3 regions of the Pedobacter sp. AC379 genome follow, and region 3 is predicted to be linked to each of the others. Evidence: riboswitches for the same ligand, from Rfam matches in the RefSeq annotation. Region 3 holds a riboswitch; each other region holds the start of a gene.
The links. A riboswitch is a leader RNA that binds a small molecule or an ion and turns the genes downstream of it on or off. The one in region 3 is predicted to bind S-adenosylmethionine.

Region 1 (3,266 bases), 1.7 Mb from region 3:
TTTATTTTGGATTACAAACCGTAGTTAACTTTAATGAATAGTTTGCTTCCAATGGTTCGTTAGTTTGTGCCAAACGTTGCGAACCTGTATTGGCAGGACAGGCAATATCTCCAGCTGCATCGTAAATTAATTTGGTTCCATTAGCTAACAATTCTTTCGGTACGTATACCTGTACTTTGGTAATTGAGTATCCTGAAGGAAAATAACGTACATAATAACCATCAGGATGTTTCGTCCAGATGCCACTTGGCACATCACTTCTTGGCGGAGCCATCCCCGCAACAATTGCATATTTTTCAAGATCCGCATAGGTATAATTTCCAGAAGCAACCAATTGGCGGATATTATTTTCAGCTTCAAAAACCGCCTTGACACCAGATGGCAATTGATCCTTTGCTTTTTCCATCACATCAAATGGCAACACGCCTAATGCACCACCTTCCAGCTGAGTAAGCTGTTTTGGTGTTAATAATTTAATTGCAGTTAATTTAACCTGACCGTTATAATCAGCAAATTTAGTTCTTGCAATTATTGTCCATAATAAAGCCTGAATATCGTGTTGTTCTACATCTGGATGTTTTTCAGCACTTTTTAAAATAGATACTACAATTTCCTCTTTCGGGCCTAAAACAGGCGCAAACATATAACCATCTCCTTTTGATGGAGCAAAAGTTCCTGCTTTTAAGCAATAACTTTTATTGGTCATTTCGTAAAGGCCTTCACATAGTACAAATCCTCCATCAGGATTTTTCGGCAATAGATATAAAGGTTGTGCTTTTAAATTTAAAGTGGTGATAAAATCCGGAAGTTTTTCGCCCGCTCTGTTTACATCTTCAAAATTAGTTGTAATGGCTGCTGGTTGTTTCAAAAACCTATCTACACCTAAAGCTTTAGCACCCTGGGCCGTGCCTACTTTTAATAATTTATCTTTTAAACCTCCGAATTGAGCGCTTACATTGTTTAAACTTCCTATGGCAAATAGTAGCACTAAACATAGGGATTTTGTATTTTTCATCATGATTAAATTTAGATAGGTAACACAAACTTAGAATTTTAAGCGTTAATTTTATATTAAAAGTTTTAAGCCAATAATTTAACACAAAATACATACCTCATTTTCAGAAAGTTAACTTTAATTCGGAATTTTATTTTGTGAATTAAAATTAAATTCAGACATTTGAAATATTATTTGGCGGAAAGCTAAATAAAAGTCAATCTTCGCAGGTTGATTTATAAAGAAGTGGCGAGAGACTGGCTCGACGACCCACTGGCAACCCTCAGAGAGAGAAGGTGCCAATTCCTGACCGGATAACAAGGTGTTATTTGGAGATATAAATTAGAACTGATGAAAACATTAAATCTTCAATCGCTAAGCGAGCCCATTGCAAACCTGAAAAAGTCAGAAAAAAATTCTATTTCTTTTATTTGTTGCTACATGCGTAAGGTTACTTGTATGTGCTGTTGCATACAGTAGTTTAAAAATCTTCCTTTTTTGTTTCATTCAAACTGGAAGGTCCCGGGAAATCGGGATACGCCCTGTTAGGTTAATATTAGGCTAAGGCTATACCTGTAGCTCATCAATCAACATTAAAAAAAAGAAATTATGTCAACTTCATATAAATTTGAAACCTTACAATTACATGCTGGTCAGGAAATAGATCCAACAACAGGTGCCAGAGCAGTACCTATTTACCAAACCACATCGTATGGGTTTAAAAATGCAGAACATGGCGCAAATTTATTTGCATTAAAAGAGTTCGGAAATATCTATACCAGGATTATGAATCCAACAAATGATGTTTTCGAAAAACGTATCGCTGCATTAGAAGGTGGCGTTGCAGCACTAGCGGTAGCATCTGGTCAGGCGGCTCAGTTTATTGCATTAAACAATATTTTAGAAGCCGGAGATAGCATCGTTTCCTCTTCTCATATTTATGGCGGAACATACAACCAATTTAAAGTAGCATTTAAAAGATTGGGCATACATGTTGATTTTGCCAACCCGGATGTGCCTGAAGAATTTGAAAATAAAATTACGGATAAAACCAAAGCGCTCTACCTCGAAACCATCGGCAACCCTGCTTTTAGTATCCCCGATTTTGAAAAAATTGCTTCAATTGCTAAAAAATATGAACTTCCTTTGGTTGTAGACAATACTTTTGGCGCAGGTGGTTATCTATTTAAACCATTAGAACATGGCGCAAACATTGTTGTAGAATCTGCAACAAAGTGGATTGGTGGTCATGGTACAAGTATTGGAGGTGTTATTATTGATGGTGGAAACTACAATTGGGGCAACGGGAAATTTCCGCAGTTCTCAGAACCTGCTGAAGGATACCATGGACTGGTTTTCAGCGATGTTTTTGGCATCGGTGGACCATTTGGCAATATTCAGTTTATCATCCGTGCAAGGGTTGAGGGATTAAGAGATCTTGGCCCTGCCCTATCACCTTTTAATTCTTTTCTTTTGTTGCAGGGATTAGAAACGCTATCGCTCCGCGTTCAACGCCATGTAGATAATGCATTGGAATTGGCCACCTGGTTAGAAAACCATCCGCTGGTTAAAGAAGTTCAATATCCGGGCTTAGCGAGTAGTAAATACAACAATCTGGCTAAAAAATATTTAAGCAATGGTTTTGGCGCGGTTTTATCTTTTGAGTTGGCCGGAAGCAAAGAAAACGCAACACAGGTTATTGATAATTTAAAACTGGTATCTCACCTGGCAAATGTGGGCGATGCGAAAACGCTTATTATTCAGCCATCAGCAACCACCCATCAACAGTTAAGTGAAACAGAACAGCTGGCGGCAGGCGTAAAACCAAACGCATTAAGGGTTTCGGTCGGTATTGAGCATATAGATGATATTAAAGCCGATTTCGAACAGGCATTCGCGAGTATCAATAATTTAACTACTGCAGCTCATTTACAAGCTTAACCCAACCCTGCTTAAGCGATTTAAAACAACAACATTACAAAATGCATAACGCTAAAAATGATAATACTCCAAAATCTTCTTCGGGAAATTTCGGTGCTACATATAATTACAATAAACAATTCAAATTAGAAAGCGGGAAAAAGATCCGCAACCTTCAGATTGCTTATCAAACTTATGGCAAATTAAATGCGAATAAGGATAACGTAATCTGGGTTTGCCATGCACTTACAGCCAATGCAGATGTTTTTGAATGGTGGGAAGGCCTATTTGGAGACAATGCTTTATTTAATCCGGAAGATCATTATATCGTTTGTGCCAATGTTTTGGGTTC
Region 2 (3,266 bases), 870 kb from region 3:
TGATCATTTTGACCGTGGTGGTGAAATCTTTAGACATAGTTCAAAGATTTCTCGGCTACGCTGTGCTTCGCTCGAAATGACGATTGAAAATTAATCGTCATTCCTGACTTGATTCGGAATCTTAATGCCTATAATGCTTTTGTTGTAAGATCCCCGCCTGCGCGAGGATGACGGACCGGGATAAAATATTCGTTTACTCGTCAATTCGACCATAGGAAGAAAACTTTCTCTAATGGTCGGTGTCTCACCGACCATTTATTAATGTTATTTCTTCAACAGCGTATCAATCTCCGTATTAAATTCTTTCACAAACTCATCATAAAATTTCCCTGTTGCAGGGCCATTAAAACCGGTATGTATCTGTGCTACATTACCTTGTTTATCAATAATGATTGTGGTTGGGAAAGAGAGAAAAGAATCGAGGGCTGGCAAAGATTCAGATACCACCTGTTTATCCGCAGTACCGGCAAGTACCTGATCGTACTCAATACCAAAGCGTTCGCGGAAGCGGTTCATTACTTTTTTAGCATATTCAGGCTCGGTAGAGCGCTCGTAATGCAAGGCAATAATTTCAACACCCCGTTTCTTGTTTTCTTTATACCATGGTGCAATAAAAGTAGCTTCATCTACACAGTTAGGGCACCAGCTCCCTGTAATAGTTAATACCACAACCTTATTTTTGTATTTTTCATCCTTGAGTGAAATCTTTTTACCATTTACATCAGGGAAACTAAAATCGAGTGTTTTATAACCCTTTTTGAGATAAGTAAGTTTATAAGGATCGGGTAGGGCAGCATCCTTATTTTTAGTTCCTGTAAATGGCTGACTTCCTCTTGCACCTAGAATCTCGCCTGTTAAAGTACCATCAGGTTGGAAAGTTCCTTTGTAATAAGCTGGTGAAGAACCAATAAAGCTGGATAGCTGAAATTCATTTCCTTCTACTACGCCTTCAAGAAATCGCGAATCGCCGGTTACACGAAGAAAAGTACCTGTAAGTTTATTGCCTGTTTGCTTAAATAGCCCTACAGTTTTTTCTTCTTTGCCATTAGGCGATTTAAAAACCACATCGTAACTGCCAGAATAATCTGCTGTGGCAGGTTTATTATTGGAATTAAAGCGGAAGTTTTTGCGTTCAGCAACAATTGTTAAAGGTTTACCTGTTTTATCCTGTTTCCGTAATGTACCATTTAGCTGGTCACCATCAATCGCAAAGGCCAGTTCGTTATCAAATTGATCAAGTTTAACAAAAAGAGAATCTGTAGTTTGCGTTACTACGCCACCTTCGAAACTTTCTTCAGCATTGCGAAAATATAATTTCTGCTGACCGCCTTTTTCATTAATCTCAAAGTTGAATGGAATTTCTAATCCTTCCTTTACTTTCGCTATTCCGCGCCAGTTACCCAATGCTACAAAGGCTTTAGTTGCTTTTGCGCTGGTTTTTAGCTTTTGGCTATTTGCTAAAGCGGTATTTTCCTGAGCGTATGTAATTGATGTTGATATGGCCAATAAGGCTGATAAAATAATTTTCGAATTCATTAGGACTGTTTTAATCGACTAAATTAGTCGACAAATATACGGGTATATTGAGCAAAGAAAAAATATTTCAATAAAAATCTACAAAAACTATAGGATAAATGGAATTAGTTATACCTTTGCTGCAGTTATTTTAAAATACTTATCAAGAAAGGCGGAGGGAATGGCCCTATGAAGCCTTAGCAACCAGCTATTTGTTAGAAATGGTGCTAAATCCATCCCGGATAAATCTGGGATAGTTAAGTCAGTTGTTTGCATATCCTTATCAAAATATATGGGGCACTTCTGATTTAAGAGGTGCTTTTTTTGCTCTGCTGCATTCTTGATTAGTAAAAATGTTATAAATAAAATCATCCAAATGGAAGAAACAGACGAGCAAAAATTAAATCATTTAAATCCTTGCACATATATCCGAATGTGTAAGCCCTGTTAGCACTGCTCCAGGTTAACAGGCTTTTTCTAGGCTAACCAATCCTTTAGTAATATGAAAATTAACACGGTTTAATCGTGGTGGAATCGTTTTGCCCAATTATTATCCCTTTTACTAATTATTAACTACACACATGTTTAAATTTATTAAATCAACAGCGTTTATTCTGCTGCTCTTTATAGCACAGCAGCTATCCGCTCAAAATGCAACGGTTTCCGGTACGGTAAAATCGGCAGATGGAGAAACACTTCCCGGTGTTTCCATTCTTATAAAGGAGACCAAGCAAACATCAATTACTGATGGTAAGGGCGCTTTTTCTATAAATGCACCCGATAAAGGTACTTTAGTATTCTCTTACATTGGTTTTAAAACCCAGGAAATACAAATCAGCAAAAATGGACCGATTTGGGTTGTATTGCAATCGAGCGATAATGCACTTGATGAGGTAGTGGTAACTGCGTTGGGTATTTCGCGACAAAAGAAATCTCTAGGTTATGCCGTTCAGGAACTTAAAGGACAGGATTTGGCTGAAGCGAAAGAATCTAACCTGGTGAATGCATTGGCAGGTAAAATTGCCGGTGTAAGGGTAACCAACAGTCAGGGCAGTATGGGTTCTTCGCGGGTGGTAATCAGAGGTGAAACTTCAATTGCAGGTAACAACCAACCTTTATTCGTGGTGGATGGGATTCCTGTAGATAATTCGCAGTTAAATTCTGCCGGGGCAAGAGATTATGCCAATACCATCTCGGATATTAACCCGGAAGATATAGAATCGATCAGTGTTTTAAAGGGCCCAAATGCGGCTGCTTTATATGGCTCCAGGGCTGCTGCAGGGGTGATTTTAATTAAAACCAAAACCGGAAAATCAAAAAAAGGATTAGGGATTGCCATTAACTCAAACGCTGTGTTAGAAACCTTATTAACACTACCTGTTTATCAAAATGCATTTGGTCAGGGATCGGAAGGTAAATTCAGCTATGTAGATGGTGCGGGTAAAGGCATTAACGATGGGGTAGATGAAAGTTGGGGTCCAAAATTGGATGGAAGATTAATTCCTCAATTCTTTTCTAAAGGAGTTGCTGTTCCATTTGTTGCACACCCGGATAATGTACGCGACTTTTTTCAAACCGGATATTCATTAAATAATGGTGTATCTGTTGCTGATGCAGGAGAAAAATACGATTACCGGATTTCGTACAATAACCTTAAACAGGTAGGCATAGTGCCAAACTCAGGTCAGGGCAAAAATTCATTTGTATTAAATACATCTCTAAAAATAACACCAAAGCTTACGTTAACGGCT
Region 3 (3,266 bases):
AGACTAACAGAGGTATCTTCCCATGTTAGAACTGTGTTTTCTATACCATCAATCTGATCTAGCCGCTCAGGTTTAGTAAGCAGCATCCACATTTTTATTAAGCTATCAAATATCAGAGCAAACAAGGGGATAGATTTAAAAAAACTTAACCGCCTGACTATAAATGAAAACATATTTAATTCTTTTCGCTAAGTACTTTAATATGATCCATTACGCGTAAATGAACATTTCTAGTTATACTTTCTGCCCATAAATCGTAATACCAAATCGGAAACACCTTTAAACTATACCAGCTATTACCAACAAGTGTTGTGGTTCCATCGCCATTATCTTTTAATAAAAACTGCCCCCTTTCAATATCAATATGCCCCATAATTTCAGGATCTTGCGGCTGCCCGAAAATATCAAATGTTAAATCCTTATTGATATCAAAAGTTACGATCTTTTCATCAAATACATACCCATTGCTAAAAATACATTTTCTTCCCGCTCCTTTTTTATAAGCGGTAACTGTAGTCTGCATTGGGCTAGGCATTCCTGCTCTAAAAAGCCAGTAGCTATTTGCTTGTTTGATTTTTTCGAACGCCACTACATTTTTCCAAATTTTCTCCGGCCTAGCTTTAATAACTATCTCGTCACTTACCATATTTCTATAATGGTGATCAGAAATGGAATCAGCTATAAAAACAACAAGCAATAAAGAAACAACACTTACATTTAAGGTTTGATTACGCTTCTTAAACATTGCTTTACCAATAAATGCACCTGTAATTACAAAAGCAAAAATAAGTGGGGAAACAATAATTAAACAAATTGTTCCCTCTTTTAAAAAAATGTAACTCAATAAAATGGCAAGTAAGCCATTTAGGATAGAATACCAGATCAATATTCTGCTTTTCAGATTAAGATCTCTCCAAAACCAGGCACTAATTATACCCATTAAAAGTGGTAAAATTACAAATTCTGAAAATACTAAAATACCATCTTTCTCACTATGGAGCAGATTATTTAACCAGATAATAAATAAGGTTACCACATTTGAGATAATGATTCCCAGCAGCAATTTTGATTGGAGAAACGTTTTCATATTATACTGATATTTGATCAAAAGTATAATATATTTTTAAACTTTCAAAAATTATTGAAAATAAAAATATCAAGTTTATTGAATTGATATAGAAAATAAAACATATGTAAGAAATTACAATTATCTACTATTTCTATAGAATTTATAGTAATTATTATTACTTTTGCTGGGTCTTCTTTAAAAGCTGGTTAAACGGCTTCTAAAAAAGATCATATAGTCATGTGGCCGAGTGGTTAGGTAAAGGTCTGCAAAACCTAGTACGGCGGTTCGATTCCGTCCATGACGTCTAAACATTAAATTGTTTACATACATACTTATCAAGAAAGACGTAGGGAATGGCCCTTTGATGTCTTAGCAACCTGTTGATTAACAAGGTGCTAATTCCTTCTGCAATTGCAGAAAAGATGAGTTTGAAAGCAGATTAATTTCTGCGTTCAGCGAATGATCAAAAAGCTATCCCCCTACCGAAAACTGGTAATTTAAATTTTATGATATGTCGGTATATTTTGATTATCCATCAATAAGGGATTTTTTTGAGATTCAGGGAAACAATTCCTGCGAAAAATTAGATGATTATGAACATTGTAGGGCAGAATCGGATTGGCTTTATAATGCACAGCGAAATGAAAATGAGGAAACAATTTCGGCAGAAGATCAACATCAAAAAACACCTAATACATACTACCGCTCTTATACATAAAAAAATAAAATGTACCAAACACCTTTAAGAATATCAAAAACACTATTTACAATTGTTTTAAGCCTTGTAATTTTTTCAACTCAAAGCCATGCACAAGGTAAAGATCCATCCCCTATCAATTTTCCGACACCAAAAAATATAGATCATTTGCTATTTTATATTCAACGTGATCCAAATACGAATACCCTCATTTATGCGCTAAACCTTAAAGAAAATGGCACTATCAATACCAAAAATCCTATTCAGGTGTATTGGATCAGGTATGGTGAAAAAGGGCAGAAAAAAGACCTGGGGTATATCCAAAGGAAGTTTGCTTATGGCATTGATACAAAAGCATTGGGGACAGATAAATATGAATTTAGATTTGTATCACACAAAAAACTGCCGTTTTATTTACAAAGATATAGTGATAAAAGCTACCATGTTTCGGTAACGATAAACAACCGGACAATAAGGGTTAAGCGATTATTTGTGAGGATACAAGGAGGCAGTTTCTGGCTCCCAAATGTGAAATATGCAGAAATTGAAGGCACTGAAGAATCAACTGGTAAACCTATAGTGGAGCGGATAAACGTGAAGTAAAATAACGGTCAATAGTTTATGTAATTGTTTTTTACTACAAAACACTAATGGCAACGCCATAGACATTCATTATTACTTAAGCTTCAAATACTTATATTACTTATAAGATAAAAGAGAGAAATGGTCTGTGGAGACACAGACCATGGATTCGTACTCAGCAACCACCTTTTTTAGGAATGCGTTTAAAAATAACCTGATGATCTCGCTCCACATATTCGCAGGATATTATTGGATATGAGTACTTGGGTGCATGTGATATACTGTGGCTTTTAATCATTATTTTGTCGTTAACTCTCAGGCTATGCAATTGTTCAAGTTGTGACTTTTCTGGCTCAAATTGTAAAATATAATCGTCGCTATTAATCCTAACCATCACAGCAAAACCTAACCTTGATCCTGGTGGAAGCGAAAGAGCAGTTACAACAGCTTCCATATTGGTAAAAGCAGTTGTATGCTTCCTTATTTTAGCCGCACTGGTAAACACTCTTTTACCTTCAGGAGAAGCCTCCCATTTTTTGTATTTAATGCCATCGGGTGTAGACTCCCACTTTTTTCTTTCGGCATTCCTTTCAGCAATAGAACGCGGCTTTGAAGACGGCTTCTTAGTCGTATCATTGCCAATTTCAGGATTAGCAAATACTAATCCGCCCACTACAACCAGTGGTAACATCAGCGCATAAATCAATTTTTTCATAATTTTTGTGTTTTACTAAATACTTATAGATTCTCTTGGTTATTCAAAAGGAATAGATATGTTTTATTTTTCCATATGCTATCCTAGTTGATGCAGCAAAACTACCTTGATCTTTTTCCACTTGAGAAATTTGGATTGTAAATAAAAATGTAATCTTTGTAAATAAAAACTTGACGTATGCAATTCAGCCGAAATCTGCTTAC

Region 1: it holds a riboswitch for S-adenosylmethionine, as region 3 does, so the genes downstream of both, ACZZZW_RS18505 (O-acetylhomoserine aminocarboxypropyltransferase/cysteine synthase family protein) here and ACZZZW_RS11510 (hypothetical protein) in region 3, are expected to answer to the same signal.
Region 2: it holds a riboswitch for S-adenosylmethionine, as region 3 does, so the genes downstream of both, ACZZZW_RS15065 (SusC/RagA family TonB-linked outer membrane protein) here and ACZZZW_RS11510 (hypothetical protein) in region 3, are expected to answer to the same signal.

Annotation. Positions count from the first base shown of each region.
Region 1 is NZ_OZ409839.1:4,248,842-4,252,107, forward strand. It holds gene ACZZZW_RS18500 (hypothetical protein) at 2-1,018, opposite strand; SAM riboswitch class I at 1,228-1,338, shown strand; gene ACZZZW_RS18505 (O-acetylhomoserine aminocarboxypropyltransferase/cysteine synthase family protein) at 1,604-2,935, shown strand; gene ACZZZW_RS18510 (homoserine O-acetyltransferase family protein) at 2,977-3,266, shown strand, end outside.
Region 2 is NZ_OZ409839.1:3,412,228-3,415,493, forward strand. It holds gene ACZZZW_RS15060 (peroxiredoxin family protein) at 265-1,536, opposite strand; SAM riboswitch class I at 1,673-1,779, shown strand; gene ACZZZW_RS15065 (SusC/RagA family TonB-linked outer membrane protein) at 2,097-3,266, shown strand, end outside.
Region 3 is NZ_OZ409839.1:2,541,707-2,544,972, reverse strand. It holds gene ACZZZW_RS11525 (luciferase domain-containing protein) at 1-86, opposite strand, end outside; gene ACZZZW_RS11520 (SRPBCC family protein) at 176-1,087, opposite strand; tRNA gene ACZZZW_RS11515 (tRNA-Cys) at 1,303-1,373, shown strand; SAM riboswitch class I at 1,399-1,498, shown strand; gene ACZZZW_RS11510 (hypothetical protein) at 1,581-1,787, shown strand; gene ACZZZW_RS11505 (DUF4833 domain-containing protein) at 1,797-2,369, shown strand; gene ACZZZW_RS11500 (hypothetical protein) at 2,524-3,063, opposite strand; gene ACZZZW_RS11495 (winged helix-turn-helix domain-containing protein) at 3,241-3,266, shown strand, end outside.